DNA from 3 places in the Reyranella humidisoli genome. Region 2 is predicted to be linked to each of the others. Evidence: riboswitches for the same ligand, from Rfam matches in the RefSeq annotation. Region 2 holds a riboswitch; each other region holds the start of a gene.
The links. A riboswitch is a leader RNA that binds a small molecule or an ion and turns the genes downstream of it on or off. The one in region 2 is predicted to bind thiamine pyrophosphate.
Positions count from the first base shown of each region.

Region 1: another riboswitch for thiamine pyrophosphate. It lies ahead of KQ910_RS24515 (ABC transporter ATP-binding protein); the one in region 2 lies ahead of thiO (glycine oxidase ThiO).
Region 3: another riboswitch for thiamine pyrophosphate. It lies ahead of thiC (phosphomethylpyrimidine synthase ThiC); the one in region 2 lies ahead of thiO (glycine oxidase ThiO).

Region 1 covers NZ_JAHOPB010000003.1:212,469-217,980, reverse strand. Annotated here, with positions in the region: gene KQ910_RS24540 (DUF2237 family protein) at 1-55, shown strand, start outside; gene KQ910_RS24535 (PhzF family phenazine biosynthesis protein) at 52-945, opposite strand; gene KQ910_RS24530 (formate--tetrahydrofolate ligase) at 947-2,614, opposite strand; gene KQ910_RS24525 (O-methyltransferase) at 2,687-3,346, shown strand; gene KQ910_RS24520 (DUF192 domain-containing protein) at 3,355-3,849, opposite strand; TPP riboswitch at 3,931-4,034, shown strand; gene KQ910_RS24515 (ABC transporter ATP-binding protein) at 4,031-4,738, shown strand; gene KQ910_RS24510 (ABC transporter permease) at 4,735-5,472, shown strand; gene KQ910_RS24505 (ABC transporter substrate-binding protein) at 5,475-5,512, shown strand, end outside.
Region 2 covers NZ_JAHOPB010000001.1:684,872-690,383, reverse strand. Annotated here, with positions in the region: gene KQ910_RS03375 (branched-chain amino acid aminotransferase) at 102-1,034, shown strand; TPP riboswitch at 1,081-1,198, shown strand; gene thiO (glycine oxidase ThiO) at 1,194-2,198, shown strand; gene thiS (sulfur carrier protein ThiS) at 2,167-2,364, shown strand; gene KQ910_RS03360 (thiazole synthase) at 2,369-3,145, shown strand; gene KQ910_RS03355 (thiamine phosphate synthase) at 3,150-3,749, shown strand; gene KQ910_RS03350 (ThiF family adenylyltransferase) at 3,746-4,705, shown strand; gene KQ910_RS03345 (molybdenum cofactor biosynthesis protein MoaE) at 4,890-5,360, opposite strand; gene KQ910_RS03340 (MoaD/ThiS family protein) at 5,362-5,512, opposite strand, start outside.
Region 3 covers NZ_JAHOPB010000001.1:953,991-959,502, forward strand. Annotated here, with positions in the region: gene KQ910_RS04675 (efflux RND transporter periplasmic adaptor subunit) at 1-1,092, opposite strand, end outside; gene thiC (phosphomethylpyrimidine synthase ThiC) at 1,251-3,068, opposite strand; TPP riboswitch at 3,118-3,244, opposite strand; gene KQ910_RS04685 (OprD family outer membrane porin) at 3,333-4,598, shown strand; gene KQ910_RS04690 (nitroreductase) at 4,705-5,382, shown strand; gene KQ910_RS04695 (CaiB/BaiF CoA transferase family protein) at 5,405-5,512, opposite strand, start outside.

The DNA.
Region 1 (5,512 bases), on a different contig from region 2:
GCTGCAGGTGGTCTCGCTCGCCGCCCTGAAACAGCACGCCTTCAGGCCGAATTAGCCAAGTTCGGCTTCGCCCCGCAGCACCGGTACGCACTGGCCGGCAATGGTGGCCCGGATGCCATCCGCCGCGCGGCGCGCGACGACCCGCAGCAGGCTCGGGCGCCCCATGACCACGCCCTGATGAATGTCGAGGCACAGCTCCGGCTCGCTGGTCAGCGACAGGAGCAGCGCGCCGAGCGGTCCAGCGGCGCTTCCCGTCGCGGGATCCTCGATCGTGCCGCCCAGCGGCGCGAACATGCGGGCCTGAACGCTGCCCGGCCCGTCATGGGCATAGAGGTAGAGGCCGAGCCGGCCGTTGAGGGCCGGGGTCTGTTCCAGGGCCTGACGGAAGGACGGGAAATCCGGCGTCGCCCGTGACAGAGCCGCGGGCTCGACCTCAACGATGACGAACGGATTGCCGAGCGACGCGCCGACGGGCTTGTGGGCACCGGCGCGGATGTCGGCCGGCTGCAGGCTGGCGCAGGCAGCGACCGTCGCGACCGGCAGTTCCGGCCCCAGCGACAGCGGCTGCGGCGCGGCGATGGTGGCGCCGACCGGCATGCCCGAGGCGTCGCGCTCGACGTCGATCTCGACGAGGCCGGCCAGTTCCTCGAACAGGAGCTTGCCCCCTTTGTCCCTGCCCTGCTGCGCCAGCACATAGGCCGTGCCGACGTTGGGATGGCCGGCGAACGGCATCTCGCGCGTGCGCGTGAAGATGCGCACCCGCGCGGTGTGCGCCGGATCCTCCGGCGGCAGCACGAACGTCGTTTCGCTCAGATTGAACTCGGCTGCGAGCGACTGCATCTCGGCGTCGCTCATGCCACGCGCATCGGGAAAGACCGCGAGCGGATTGCCGCCGAAGCGCGTGGTGGTGAAGACGTCGACCGTGACGAACGAATAGGTGCGCATCTCAGAAAATCCCGTCCACTTCGCCATTCTCGGTCAGGCGGATCCGCTCCGCCGCCGGCACCCGCGGCAGGCCCGGCATGCTCATGATCTCGCCCGCCATCGCGACCACGAAGCCGGCACCGGCCGACAGACGCACTTCGCGGATCGGCAGCACGTGTCCGGTCGGCGCGCCGCGCAGTTCGGGGTCGGCGGCGAAGCTGTACTGCGTCTTGGCGATGCAGACCGGCAGCTTGCCGTACCCCGCCGCCTCCAGCGCCTTGAGACGCCGCTTCGCGGGCCCCGCGATGGACACGCCCGACGCGCGATAGATCTCGGTCGCAATGGTCTCGATCTTCTCGGCCAGAGGCAGCTCGTCCGCATAGAGCGGCCTGAAGGCGGCCTTGCCTTCGTCGATGGTCCCGACTGCCGCACGCGCCAGTGCCTCGGCGCCCGCACCGCCCTTGGCCCAATGCTCGCACAGGTAGGCCTTGGCGCCAGCCTCCGCGCACTTGGTCTCGATCAGTTCCAGCTCGGCCGGCGTGTCGGTCAGGAAGCGGTTGATGCCGACCAGCACGGGCAGGCCGAACTTCCGCAGATTCTCGACATGGCGCAACAGGTTCGGCAGGCCACGTTCGACCGCGCCGACGTCCTCCTTCTCCAGCGCCTTCTCGTCGGCACCACCGTGCAGCTTGAGCGCGCGCACGGTGGCCACGACCACGGCGAGTTCGGGCTTCAGCCCGGCCTGGCGGCACTTGATGTCGAGGAACTTCTCCGCCCCCAGGTCCGCGCCGAAGCCCGCTTCCGTGACGACATAGTCGCCCAGCGCCAGAGCTGCGCGCGTGGCGATCACGGAGTTGCAGCCGTGCGCGATGTTGGCGAACGGGCCGCCATGGATCAGGACCGGATTGTTCTCCAGCGTCTGCACGAGATTGGGCTTGGCTGCATCCTTCAGAACGGCGGCCATGGCGCCGGCCGCCTTGAGGTCGCCGGCGGTGACCGGCTTGCCCTCGCGGGTCTCGGCGACGACGATTCGCGCCAGCCGCTGCTCGAGGTCCTCGAGGTCGTTGGCCAGGCATAGGATCGCCATCACTTCCGAGGCCGTCGTGATGTCGAAGCGCGCCTGTCGCGGGAAACCGTTGGCGACGCCGCCCAGGCTGACGACCGTGTCGCGCAGCGCGCGGTCGTTCATGTCGAGCACCCGGGGCCAGAACACGCGGCGGGCGTCGATGCCCAGCGCGTTGCCCCAGTAGATATGGTTGTCGAGCATCGCCGCCAGCAGGTTGTGCGCCGTCGTGATCGCGTGGAAGTCACCGGTGAAATGCAGGTTGATGTCGGCCATCGGCACGATCTGCGCCTGGCCGCCGCCGGTGGCGCCGCCCTTCTGGCCGAAGCACGGGCCGAGGCTGGGCTCGCGCAATGCGATGGCCGTCTTCTTGCCGATGCGGGCGAGCGCGTCACCGAGGCCGATCGTGGTCGTGGTCTTGCCCTCGCCGGCCTTGGTCGGGTTGATCGCCGTCACGAGGATCAGGTGGCCTTGCTTGTGGTTCCCGAGCGACTTCACATAGTCGCCGTCGAGCTTCGCCTTGTCGCGACCATAGGGTTCAAGTGCATCTTCCGGAATGCCGAGGCGGCTGGCGACTTCCTTCATTGGCTTCTTGATTGCGCGCCGTGCGATCTCGATATCCGACATACCCGCTCCCACCACTCCAATTCAGGGGGGCGACCGTAGCGAGACTGGAGTGGCGAGCCAACAGGAGAGAGCATGAAGAGCTGGCCGAGAATCGACGGTGCCTTGAGCGACTATGTCGATATCAACTGGCTGCGCGAGCCGCCGCTGCGCCGCCGGCTGCGCGAGGAGACGGCGACCCTGCCCCGCGCCGGCATGCAGATATCGGCCCATCAGGGCCAGCAGATCGGCCTGCTCGCCCGAACGATCGGCGCCCGGCGTGCCGTCGAGGTCGGTACCTTCACCGGCTACTCCTCGCTATGCATCGCCGAGGCGCTGCCGTCAGACGGCAAGCTCTGGTGCTGCGATGTCAGCGCCGACTACACGAAGGTCGCGCGTCGTTACTGGAAGGAAGCCGGCGTCGAGAGCCGCATCGAACTCACGATCGGACCGGCGCTCGCCACGCTCGACTGGCTGCTGGCCCAGGGGCTGACCGGCCAGCTCGACCTCGCCTTCATCGACGCCAACAAGGACGAGTACGACGCCTACTACGAGCGCTGCCTGAAACTGGTGCGAAAAGGCGGCCTGGTGCTGATCGACAATGTCCTGTGGGGCGGTTCGGTCGCCGATCCCACCGACGTCGATCGAGATACGCAGGCGCTCCGCGCCCTCAATGCCAAGCTCAAGACCGACCAGAGAGTCGACATCGCCCTGCTGGCCGTCGGCGACGGCATGAGCTGCGCGTTTAAGCGCTGAACCAGGCGCTAGGCGTTGCCAAAGATCGGGTGGAGGACCTTGTCGCCCGGCTTGATGCCCAGGAGCTTGGCGCTGCCACCGTTGATTTCGAGGACGGCGCGCACGGGGAACTGGCTGGGAATCGTCTCAGTCGAATGCGGCACGGCATTGGCATGGATCGACTTGATCGTGCCATCGGCGGCAATGAAGATCATGTCGAGCGGGATCAGCGTGTTCTTCATCCAGAAGCTGACCGGCGCTTCCTTGTAGAAATCGAACAGCATGCCCTCGTAGGGCCCGAGCTTCTCGCGGAACATCAGGCCGCGCGCCCGCTGCGTATCGTCCAGCGCCAGATCGACGTCGAACTTGATGTCCCGGCCGCCGGACACCACCACGAGCGACGAGCGCTTGAAGTGGACATCGCTACCGCCCTGTTGCGCCTGCGCAAGCCCGCCGGCCAGCACGAACGGCGCCGCGAGGAAAAGACGCCGACCGAGCGGCGACTTGGAAACTGCTTGAACCATACCCATGGCATAGAGCGTGGACGGCGATTTCGTCAAACCGATGACGCTTGCGTGAAGGGAGACGCCTGACCATAGTGGCGTCCGCTCATCGGGGGGAGCCGCGCCGCGCGGCTGAGAGGTCCGGAAGGACGACCCCGAACCTGATCCGGTTAATGCCGGCGTAGGGACTGGTGGCTCGTCAATGTCTTCTCCTGCCCTCTCCGTGCGTTCGGCGCACATCGTTCTCGACGGCCATGTCGTGGCGGAGAACCTGTCGCTCGACTTCGCGGCCGGCTGCACGACCTGCCTGCTGGGCCGCAGCGGCGTCGGCAAGACCTCCCTGCTTCGTCATCTTGCCGGGCTGCTGCCGGGCACCGCGCCGGCCGGGCCGGTGGCCTACATGGCCCAGCGCGACCTGTTGCTGCCATGGCTGTCGGTGCTCGACAACGTGCTGCTTGGCCATCGACTGCGCCGCGACGAGACCGCGCGCCGCTCCGCCGAACCGCGCGCCCGATCGTTGCTCGCGGAGGTCGGCCTGGGTGACCGTCTCGATGCCCTTCCGCAGACCCTCTCCGGCGGCATGCGCCAACGCGCGGCCCTTGCCCGCACGCTTTGCGAAGACCGGCGGATCGTCCTGATGGACGAACCGTTCGGCCATCTCGACGCCGTCACGCGCTTCGACCTGCAGGACCTCGCCGCCAGGCTCCTCGAGGGCCGCACGGTCGTGATGGTAACGCACGATCCGCTGGAAGCGCTGCGCATGGGTCACGAGATCCGCGTGCTGTCCGGCAATCCCCTCGCCTCCGGTCCGCTCATCGCACCGGTGGGCGCGGTGCCGCGCGATCCCGCCGATCCGGAACTGCTCGCCCTCCAGGCACGGCTGATCCAGGAATTGAGGCGCGGCTCGTGAGACCACTGATCACCGCCCTCGGATTGCTGGTCGCGTGGGAACTGCTGGTCTGGCTGACCGGGGTGCCGCCGTACATCCTGCCACCGCCCTCGCGTGTCGCCGTCGTGCTGATCGACCGCCGCGAACTGCTGATCGAGCAGGCCGCATGGACGGCGGCCGAGATGATCCTCGGTCTGGCGCTCGGCCTGTTCCTGGGCGCCGCCCTTGCAGTGCTGTTCGCCGCGTCGGCTGGCTGGCGACGGTGGGCGCTGCCGCTGGTGATCGTCTCGCAGGCCGTGCCCGTGATCGCGGTCGCGCCGCTGCTCGTCCTCTGGCTGGGCTACGGCATGGCCTCCAAGGTCGCGATGGCCGCCCTCGTGATCTTCTTTCCCGTGGTCAGCAGCCTATATGACGGATTGCGCCGGACCGATCCGGGCTGGCTCGAACTGGCGCGAACGATGGACGCCTCGCCGCGCGCCATCCTCCTGCAGATCCGGCTGCCGGCCGCCCTGCCCGCCTTCGCCTCGGGCGCGCGAATCGCCGCCGCCGTGGCGCCGATCGGCGCGGTGATCGGCGAATGGGTCGGCGCCAGCGCCGGCCTCGGTTTCCTCATGACGCAGTCGCTCGCGCGCGGCCAGACGCCGCTCGCCTTCGCTGCCCTCTTCATCCTCTGCCTGCTCGGACTCGCTCTGTACGTTGCGACGGACCGGCTGGCGCGACGGCTCGTGCCCTGGCAACCCTTTCAAGGAGACTGACCATGCCCTTCGTGACCCGACTGATCGCCGTACTCGCTTT
Region 2 (5,512 bases):
TGTGTTTGACAAGGTCAGCACTATTGACCTAAATGGGCGGATAGTTGTGTTTTGACTGACCGCAAAGACCTGATCGGAATCAAACGAAGGGGGATATCGCAATGTCCTTAACCATGGACGACCGCGACGGCTTCATCTGGCTGGACGGCAAGCTGGTCCCGTGGCGCGAGACCCGCATGCATGTGCTGACCCATGCGCTGCATTACGGCTCGGCCGTCTTCGAGGGCGAGCGCATCTATGATGGCCGCGTCTTCCGCCTCGCCGCCCACAGCGCCCGCCTGATCCGCTCGGCCAACCTGCTCGACTACGACCTGCCCTGGTCGCGGGAGGAGATCGACGAGGCGACCCGCGCCGTCGTGAAGGCCAACGACCTCACCGCCGGCTACATCCGTCCGATCGCCTGGCGCGGCTCGGAAGTGCTGGGTGTGTCGGCGATCGGCACGACGGTCCACCTCGCCATCGCCCCGTGGGCGCAGGAAGGCCGCCTGTCGGTGCAGGCGCGCGACGCCGGCATCAACGTCACCATGGCGAAATACCGCCGGCCCTCGCCCGAGACCGCTCCCGGCCACGCCAAGGTGGCCGGCCTCTACGTGATCTGCGGCATCGAGAAGGACCGCGCCCTGAAGGCCGGCTTCGACGATGCGCTGATGCTCGACTGGCAGGGCCGCATCGCCGAGACGACCGGCGCCAACATCTTTCTGGTGATCGACGGCCGGCTGGTCACGCCGACGCCGCACAACTTTCTGGATGGAATCACGCGCCGTGCGGTGATGGGGATGGCCCGGAAGCGTGGCTGGACCGTCGAGGAGCGCGACGTGATGCCGGAGGAGCTGGCCCAGGCGAGCGAGGTGTTCCTCTGCGGCAGCGCCGCCGAGATCGTGCCGGTCGGCTCGATCGACCAGCACCATTTCCAGGCAGGGCCCGTCGCCAAGACGCTGATGGCCGACTTCCAGAAGCTGGTGCGGGAACCCGACAGCGAGGGTTTTGGCGAGGCCACCCATCTCATGAAGCCGGCGTCGTCGCTGGCGGCCTGAGCGCACTGCATGGCTTGACATCGGGGGCGGCAATCCCCTTTTCTCGATGGCGTCCGAGGGGTGCCTGATCTTCCTGTGGGAGACGGGCTGAGACAGCCTTAGCGGCTGAACCCTTTGAACCTGATCCGGGTCATGCCGGCGAAGGAACGGGAGTCAGCGTTGGATCGACCTGTCGTAACAATCATCGGAGCCGGCGTCGCAGGCCTTGCCTGTGCGACGGAGCTTGCCGCGCGTGGCGTGGCCGTCGAGGTGCTGGAGCGTGCCGCCCATCTCGGCGAAGGTGCCTGCTCGTGGATGGCGGGCGGCATGCTGGCGCCCTGGTGCGAACGGGCGACCACCGATGAGATCGTCGCCCGGCTGGGCGAGCCGTCGATCGATTGGTGGCGCCAGCATTTTCCCGGCACCGTCTCGAAGGGCAGCCTCGTGCTGACGCCGCCGCGCGACGCCGCCGACCTCACACGCTTTGCCTCCCGGACCGAGCGCCACGAATGGCTCGACGCCGACGGAATCGCCGCGCTCGAACCCGATCTCGCCGGCCGCTTCCGCCGTGCGCTGTTCTTTGCCGACGAGGCCCATCTCGAACCGCGCCAGGCGCTGGCGGCGCTCGCGGCCGGTCTCGCGGCGCGCGGCGTACCGATCCGGTTCGGCGTCGACGTGAAGCCCTCCGAGGCCCGCTCGGACTTCGTCGTCGATTGCCGCGGTCTGGCCGCGCGTGACGAACTGCCCGACCTGCGCGGCGTGCGCGGCGAGATGATCGTCGTGCGGACCAGCGACGTGTCGCTGGCGCGGCCGGTGCGGATGCTGCATCCGCGCATCCCGCTCTACATCGTGCCGCGCGGCGACGGCATCTTCATGATCGGCGCCACCATGATCGAAAGCGAGGAACGCCGCGCCGTCAGCGTGCGTTCGGCGATCGAGTTGCTGAACGCGGCCTACACGCTGCACCCGGCGTTCGGCGAGGCCGAGATCGTCGAGCTGGGCGCCGACCTGCGGCCGACCTTTCCCGACAACCTGCCGTGCATCAGGCGCAAGGGCCGCGTGCTGCACGCCAACGGTCTTTTCCGGCATGGTTTCCTGCTCGCGCCCTGGCTGGCGCGGCAAGTGGCCGATGCCGTTCTTCTGGAGACGAGAGATGCGGATATTCCTGAACGACGACATGCATGAGGTCTCACCCGGCACGTTGGCCGCGGCTCTGGAAACCTTGGGCTTCGGCGGCCGCAAGATTGCGACGGCGGTGAACGGCCGCTTCGTCGCCGCTGCCGCGCGGCCGCGCACCGAGCTGGCCGACGGCGACAGGATCGAAGTCGTCGCGCCGATGCAGGGAGGTTAAGACCGTGTCGTCCTTCTACGGCGTCGAGCTGAAATCGCGCCTGCTGCTGGGCACGTCGCGCTATCCCTCGCCGGCGGTCCTCGAGCGCGCGGTCAAGGCATCCGGCGCGGAAGTCGTGACGGTCTCGCTGCGTCGCGAGAGCGGCGCGGGCAAGGCCGGCCAGGCCTTCTGGTCGCTGATCCAGTCGATGGGCGTGCGCGTGCTGCCCAACACCGCCGGTTGCCATTCGGTGAAGGAGGCGGTGACGACCGCCCACATGGCGCGCGAGCTGTTCGACACGCCCTGGATCAAGCTCGAGGTGATCGGGGAGGCCGACACTTTGCAGCCCGATGTGTTCGGTCTGGTGGAAGCTGCGCGCATTCTGTCCGAGGACGGGTTCGAGGTGTTTCCCTACACGACCGAGGATCTCGTGGTCGCCGAGCGACTGGTCGAGGCGGGCTGCAGGGTGCTGATGCCGTGGGGCGCTCCCATCGGCTCGGCGCGCGGCCTGAACAACGTCTATGGCCTGCGCTCGATGCGCGCGCATTTCCCCGACATCCCGCTGGTGGTCGATGCCGGGCTCGGCGTGCCATCGCATGCGGCCGCGGCGATGGAGCTGGGCTACGACGCGGTGCTGCTCAACACGGCGGTTGCCGAAGCGGGCGATCCCGTCGAGATGGCGCGCGCCTTCGCGCTGGGCGTCGAAGCCGGCCGTGCCGCCTATCTTGCGCAGCCCATGGAGCCGCGCGACATGGCGGTGCCGTCGACGCCGGTTATCGGCAAAGCGGCCCTTGGAGACTAGAGAGATGCTCGATCCCTTCTATCCCGTCGTGCCCGATTCGAGTTGGGTGCTGAAGCTGGTGCCCGTCGGCACCAAGCTCATCCAGTTGCGCATCAAGGACCAGCAAGAGGCCGAGGTGCGCCGCCAGGTGCGCGAGGCCAAGGCCGTGTGCGTGCAGCATGGCGCCGACCTGATCGTGAACGACTACTGGCAGGTGGCGATCGACGAAGGTTGTTCCTGGGTCCATCTCGGCCAGGAGGATCTGGTCGATGCAGACGTGAAGGCGGTGCGCCGCGCCGGCATCAGGATCGGCGTCAGCACGCACGACCATGCCGAACTCGACAAGGGCCTCGCCATCGATCCCGACTATGTCGCGCTGGGTCCGGTCTGGCCGACCGTGTTGAAGCAGATGCCGTGGGCACCGCAGGGCACCGAGCGTCTGGCCGAATGGAAGAAGCTGATCGGCGACAAGCCACTGGTCGCGATCGGTGGCCTCACGCTGGAGCGCGCGCTGCTCTGCCTGAAGTCGGGCGCCGACATCGTCTCGGTCGTGGGCGACATCGTGAACCATGCCGATCCGGTCGCTCAGGCCAGGGCCTGGATCGCCGCGACGAGAAGACCGTGACCAACCGCTACGCCCGCCAGGCCGTGCTGCCCGAGATCGGCGATGCGGGGCAGGCGCGTCTCGCCGCCGCCTCGGTGCTGGTCGTTGGCGCCGGCGGTCTCGGCTGCCCGGTGCTGCAGTATCTCAGCGGTGCCGGAGTCGGCCATCTCACCATCGTCGATCACGACACGGTCGAAGAGACGAACCTGCATCGCCAGCCGCTCTACGGCATGCCGGACATTGGCAAGCTGAAGGTCGAGGCAGCGCGCGCAACCTTGCAGCGGTTCAACCCGCATGTCCGTGTCGACGCGGTGCCCGAGCGGCTCACCCCGCAGAACGTCGCCAGGCTGGTTGCCGATGCGGACATCGTGGTCGACGCCGCGGACAGTTTCGCCGTGACCTACATGCTGAGCGACGTCTGCTTCGCAGTGGCCAAGCCGCTGGTCAGCGCGTCGGTGATCGGCATGACCGGCTATGCCGGCGTCTTCTGCGGCGGCGGCCCGAGCTATCGTGCGGTGTTCCCCGAGGTTTCGGTCGATGGCGGCACCTGTGCCACGGTGGGCGTGATCGGCACCGCGGTCGCGATGATGGGAAGCCTGCAGGCGCATCTCACGCTGCATCACCTGCTCGGGCTCGAGCCGGCCGTACTGGGCCGCGTCGTCACCTTCGATGCCAGGCGCGTGGCCTTCGGCGGCTTCGCCTTCGCCGGGAGTCCCGAACCCGAGGAGCAGGTGGCCTTCATCGCGCCCGACCAGGTGCGCTCAGACGACATCGTGGTCGACCTGCGCGGGCTCGACGAGGCGCCTGTCTCGCCCTTCGCCGGCGCGCGTCGTCTGGTGGTCGACACGATCGACGAACTGGGCACGCCCGACGGCCGCGTCGTCCTGGCCTGCCGCAGCGGCCAGCGCGCACTGATGGCGGCGGACCGTTTGCGCGAACGCGGCGTCACGAACCTGGCGCTGGTGGCGTTGGGGTAGCGGTCACGCCAAAGGCCTCACCCTGAGGAGCGGTCCCCCTCGAGTACCTCGGGGTAAACTCCGGACCGCGTCTCGAAGGGTCGGCACGAGCACCTCGTTTGCAGCCCATCCTTCGAGACGGTCGCTGCGCGACCTCCTCAGGATGAGGTCATTGGGGAAGGCTGAGAAAGAAAGCCTCCTCGGCTTACTTCTTCTCCCAGCGCGCGGCGGCCGCATCGTCTTCCTGGTGGGCGCCGACCCACTGTTCGCCCTTCGGCGTGTCTTCCAGCTTCCAGAACGGTGCCTTGGTCTTCAGCCAGTCGACCAGGAATTCGCAGGCCTCGAAGGCGGCCTCGCGATGCGGCGAGCCGACGGCCACCATCACGATGCGCTCGCCCGGCTCCATGCGGCCATGGCGATGCACGATCAGCGTCGCTTCCAGCGGCCAGCGCCTGTGCGCCTCGGCCTCGATCTCTTCCAGAGCCGTCTCGGTCATGCCGGGATAGTGTTCGAGCGTCAGCGCGTCGACGCGATCGCGATGATAGCCCTCGCGCACGTGCATCTCGCGCACGAGGCCGACGAAGACGGCGAGGCCGCCAATGCGCTTGTTGCCGTCGGTGAGGCGGGCCAGTTCGGCGCCGACATCGAAATCGGCTTCCTGGACGCGCACCGTCATGTCAGCCCCCGGTGAAGGGCGGGAAGAAGGCGACTTCGCGCGCGCCCGCGAGCTTCACGTCGAAGGTCGCCGTGCGCTGGTCGACGGCGGCGCCGAACGCGGCACCTTCCGCCAGCGCCTCGGCATGGCCGGGGCTGCGGCTGCGCAGCCAC
Region 3 (5,512 bases), 270 kb from region 2:
GACACCGTCGATCACCACCTGGTCGCCGACCTGCAGGCCCTTGAGGATCGCCACCCTCTCGCCGTCGGTTTCACCGAGCTGAACGACGCGGATCTCCACCGAATCGTCGGGCCGGGCGAGATAGACGAATGTGCCGGGCTGGCCGCGCTGGATGGCGGCAACCGGCACGACGACCGCGTCCTTCACCGTGTCGGCCAGCAGGCGGACGTTCACGAACTGGTTGGGGAACAGGGATTCATCGGCATTGTCGAAGATCGCCCGCAGCTTCACCGTGCCGGTCGTGAGGTCGATCACGTTGTCGGTCGTGTCGAGCCGGCCGACGCCGAGTTCGACCTTCTGCGACCGGTCGAGCGCGCGCACATCCATGGTCTCGCCAGTCTTCAGGCGCCTGCGCACCAGCGGCAGGGAGTCTTCCGGGATCGTGAAAAGGACCGAGATCGGCTGCACCTGGATGATCACGCAGATGCTGCTGGAGTCTCCCATGGTGACGTAGTTGCCCTTGTCGACCATGCGCAGGCCGATCTTGCCGGTCAGCGGCGCCACGATCCGCGTATAGGCGACATTGAGCTTGGCCGCATCGACCAGCGCCTGGTCGACCACCAGCGCCGCCTCGTACTGGCGGACCAGCGACACCTGCGTGTCGTACTGCTGTCGGGCGATCGAATCCTGCTGCACCAGCTTGCGATAGCGCTCAAGGTCGGCCTGGGCGTTCTTGAGCAGGGCTTCGTCGCGCTGCTGCTGGCCCAACACCTGCTGCAGGGCGACGTCGTAGGGGCGCGAATCGACCAGGGCCAGCAGGTCGCCCTGCTTCACCATCTGGCCTTCCTTGAAAAAGACGTCGACCAGCTGGCCGGTGATCTGGGTCTTCACATTCACGGTCTGGAGCGGCGTGACCGTGCCCAGCGCCCGCAGGACGATGGGAATGTCCCCTTTGGCAGCCGTGGCAAGCCCGACCGGCACGGCGGCGCCGGCGGCGAAGCGACCGGCGGAACGCGGCGGCGGCGCAGTGCTCGACTGCGTGATGTACCAGCCCGCGCCAGCGACGATCGCCAGCCCGAGACCGATCCCAAGAAGGGTTCGCAGCCGCTTCATTTTCTCGATTCACCCCAGAAATACAGCTCGTAACACATACGCACTGAAGCCGCGGAGTCTCCCCCACCGAAATGGCGGGCGCAAGGCAGGCGCTCGCCGAACCGGGGTCTCAACGTCCGAGGGGCACAAAAGACCCCTCGGACGCCCGAGAAATTGCTTCAGTCGGCGGCTTTACCCTCCACATAGAGGCTGCCCCCGCCCGCCCGGAATTTGGCGCTCATCTCGTCCATCCCCTTCTTGGCATAGTCCCGGATGTCCTGGGTGATGCGCATGGAGCAGAACTTCGGACCGCACATCGAGCAGAAGTGCGCGGTCTTGTGCGCCTCCTTGGGCATGGTCTCGTCGTGGAACTTCTCGGCCGTGGCCGGGTCGAGCGACAGGTTGAACTGGTCGCGCCAGCGGAAGTCGAAGCGCGCCCGCGACAGCGCATCGTCGCGCAGCCGGGCGGCCGGATGGCCCTTCGCCAGATCGGCGGCATGGGCCGCGATCTTGTAGGTAATGACGCCCACCTTTACATCGTCCCGATCCGGCAGGCCGAGATGTTCCTTGGGCGTAACGTAACAAAGCATCGCCGTGCCGAACCAGCCGATCATGGCGGCGCCGATGCCCGAGGTGATGTGGTCGTAGCCCGGCGCGATGTCGGTCACGAGCGGTCCCAGCGTGTAGAACGGCGCCTCGCCGCATTCGCGCAGCTGCTTGTCCATGTTGGCCTTGATCTTGTGCATCGGCACATGGCCGGGCCCCTCGATCATGACCTGGCAGCCTCTGTCCCAGGCAACCCTGGTGAGCTCGCCCAGCGTCTCCAGCTCGGCGAACTGCGCCGCGTCGTTGGCGTCGGCATTGCAGCCCGGCCGCAACCCATCCCCCAGCGAGAAGGAGACGTCGTACTTGCGCATGATGTCGCAGATGTCGCCGAAATGCTCGTAGAGGAAGCTCTCTCGATGCTCGGTGAGGCACCACTGCGCCATCATCGAGCCGCCGCGGCTCACGATACCGGTGACCCTGCTGGCCGTGAGGGGCACATGCGCCAGGCGCACGCCGGCATGGATGGTGAAGTAGTCGACGCCCTGCTCGGCCTGCTCGATCAGCGTGTCGCGGAACACTTCCCACGATAGCCTGGTCGGATCGCCGCCGACCTTCTCAAGCGCCTGGTAGATCGGCACCGTGCCGATCGGCACCGGCGCGTTGCGCACGATCCATTCGCGCGTGTCGTGGATGTTGCGGCCGGTCGACAGATCCATGACGGTGTCGGCGCCCCAGCGGATCGACCACACCATCTTCTCGACCTCTTCTTCCATAGAGGAAGAAACCGCGGAGTTGCCGATGTTGGCGTTGATCTTCACCAGGAAGTTCCGGCCGATGATCATCGGCTCCAGTTCGGTGTGATTGATGTTCGCGGGAATGATGGCGCGGCCCGCGGCGATCTCCTGGCGCACGAACTCAGGCGTGATGAACGCCGGAAGGGCGGCGCCGAAGCTCTCGCCGTCGGCCAGCCGCGCCGCGGCCTCGTCGAGCACCGTCTTGCGGCCGAGATTCTCGCGGGCCGCGACGTAGATCATCTCCCTGGTGATCACGCCGGCGCGCGCCCATTCGAACTGGGTGATCAGCTGGCCGTCGAGCCCGCGCAGCGGGCGCGACGTGTTGGGAAACGGCCGCAGCACCGATTCCTTCAGGTTTCCGTTGTCGATCGGCTGGATCGCACGGCCGGCATATTCCTCGACGCCGCCGCGTTCGAGCACCCAGGCGCGACGCGTCGGGGCAAGGCCCTTGCGCACGTCGATCGCGACCTCGCTGTCGGTGTAGGGCCCGGTCGTGTCGTAGACGCGTACCGGTGGCTCCAGCGGCGACGACAGTTCGATCTCGCGCAGGGGAACGCGCAGGTCGGGCGCGGCTTCAGGCGTCGCATAGACCTTGCGTGAGGCAGGCAGAGGCCCCGTCGTGACGGTCGGGGCAGTGGTGGTGACGATGGTGTCCATGATGGATCTCCCGTGGCTGGTTGGCGGACGGAGATCCGGTGTTGTGTCGTGCAAAGGATGTATCCAGTCCCTTCGCCGGCATGACCCGGATCAGGTTCAAAGGGTCACCGCGCCGACGCCATTTCTGGCGACCATCGGTATCTCAGCCCCTTGTCGGGACCCCCCTTGGACACACGAACACTAGGGCGCGCGGCCCTGAAGAGAAAGTGAAGATGGTGGCCGGGTCAGCAAATCGGTCATGTTGGGATGATATCGCTCCCGACAATGCTCATCCGTTCGTTGGCCTTTGCGATTCTGTTGTCGGCCTGGGCTGCCCTGCCCGCGAAGGCGCAGGCTCTGGGGGAAGCGCTCGCCCGCTTCCTGTACGACGACGCCGTCGCCACGCTGCATCTTCGCAGCTTCTACTTCGACAAGACCAATCCGCAGTGGCCCAACAATGTCGCGTGGGCGGGTGGCGGATGGGTCGGCTACGAATCGGGCTGGCTGTACGACACGCTGCAGGCCGGCGCGGTCGCCTACACCACGCAGCCTTTGTGGGCGCCAGCGGATACCAGCGGCTCGCAGATCCTGAAGACCGGGCAGTATGGCTTCTTCGTCCTCGGCCAGGCCTATGCCTCGGTGCGTGCGCAGGGCCAGACCTTCACCGTCTTCCGCCAGTTCATCGACGAGCTGGAGGTCAATCCCAACGACGATCGCATGGTCCCGATCACCTTCGAGGCCTATGCGCTGCGCGGCAGGATCGCGGCGATCGACTACTTCGCGGGCTATGTCGCGGCGATCAAGCCGAAGGACTATTGGACCTTCATCAACATGGGCGAGCGGGCCGGCGCGCCCAACCACGATGCCGGCATGGGCCTGGTGAGTCTGAAGTACGGCTCTCTGGACGATCTCCGCCTGCGCGGCTCTGTCTACTACGTGCCGGACATTCTTACGTCGAGCTATGGCGACGTCGGCAAAACGTTCGGCATCAACGCCCGTCTGAAAGCGCGCCTCGAAAGCAACGCGATGGTCCAGGGCAGCAACGGCCTGAACCTGCTGACCGGCCAGCCCTTCAGCACCTGGTCGGCGGGCCTCCGTGCGACGCTCCTGCTCGACGGCTTCACCCTCTGGGGAGCCTACACCCAGGTCGGAAGCGCCGCCGCCTATCGCACGCCCTACGGGCAATGGATCGGCTACACCAAGCAGATCACGCTGGACTTCGATCGCGCCAACGAACGCGCCTGGCAAGTCGGGCTCACCTACGACTTTGCCGGCATCGGACTTCCGGGCCTTGCGTTCCTGTTCTCGGCGACGTTCGGCAACGGCGCGATCAACAGCACGACGGGTGCGCCGCTGTCGAACAACACCGAGTACGATTTCGACCTGATGTACCGGGTGGCATCCAAAGAGGCCCCCGACTGGCTGCAGCCGCTGCAACTGCGCGGCCGCATGGGCCTCGTCGATCAGACCCTGAACGGCGTCACGACGACGATCAACGACTACCGGCTGATCCTGAACTACGAAGTGAAGTTCGGCGGTAACCGCCGCTGATGGACCGAGAGCACGTCATCGTGGTGGCGAAGCTGTCAGCCTTGCGCGCGGGCGGGGAACCGCGAAAACTCCGCCGGCTACCAAACATCCGGGGAATCCCAGAAAAATGCAGTTCGACGACGTCATCCGTGGCCGCCGCAGCATCCGCGGCTACAAACCCGATCCCGTCCCCAAGGCGCTGATCGAGGAGATCATCGGCCTGGCGATGCGCGCGCCGTCGTCGATGAACACCCAGCCGTGGAATTTCTACATTGTCACCGGCGAGCCGCTGAACCGGATCCGCGCAGGCAACACGGAGCGCATGGTGGCCGGCATCCCTCAGTCGCGCGAATTCCGTACCGGCAAGAGCTTTGAAGGTGCGCACCGCGACCGACAGGTCGGCGTCGCCAAGCAACTGTTCTCCGCCATGGGGATCGCGCGGGACGACAAGAACGGGCGCCAGGACTGGGTCCTGCGCGGCTTCCGTCAGTTTGACGCCCCGGTCTGCGTGATCGTGACCTACGATCGCGTGCTGGACGGCAGCGACGACACGCCGTTCGATTGTGGCGCCGTGGCGACGGCGCTGGTGAACGCGGCCTGGTCGCGCGGCCTGGGCGCCGTGATCAACAGCCAGGGCATCATGCAGTCGCCGGTGGTGCGCGAGCACGCGGGGATTGCCGACGATCAGGTCATCATGAAAAGCATCGCCCTGGGCTGGCCGGATGACAGCTTCCCGGCGAATGCGGTCGTGTCGGAACGAAAGTCCGTCGCCGAAGCCACCGTCTTCGTCGGTTTCGACGATTAGAGCCGCCAGTCGAGATGCGCCCTCAGACGACCTCTGCCGCGCGCATCTCGGCGATTTCAGCATCGGAATAGCCGGCTTCCTTCAGCACCTCGTCGGTGTGCTGGCCGAGCGTCGCCGGCGGGCGGTCGAT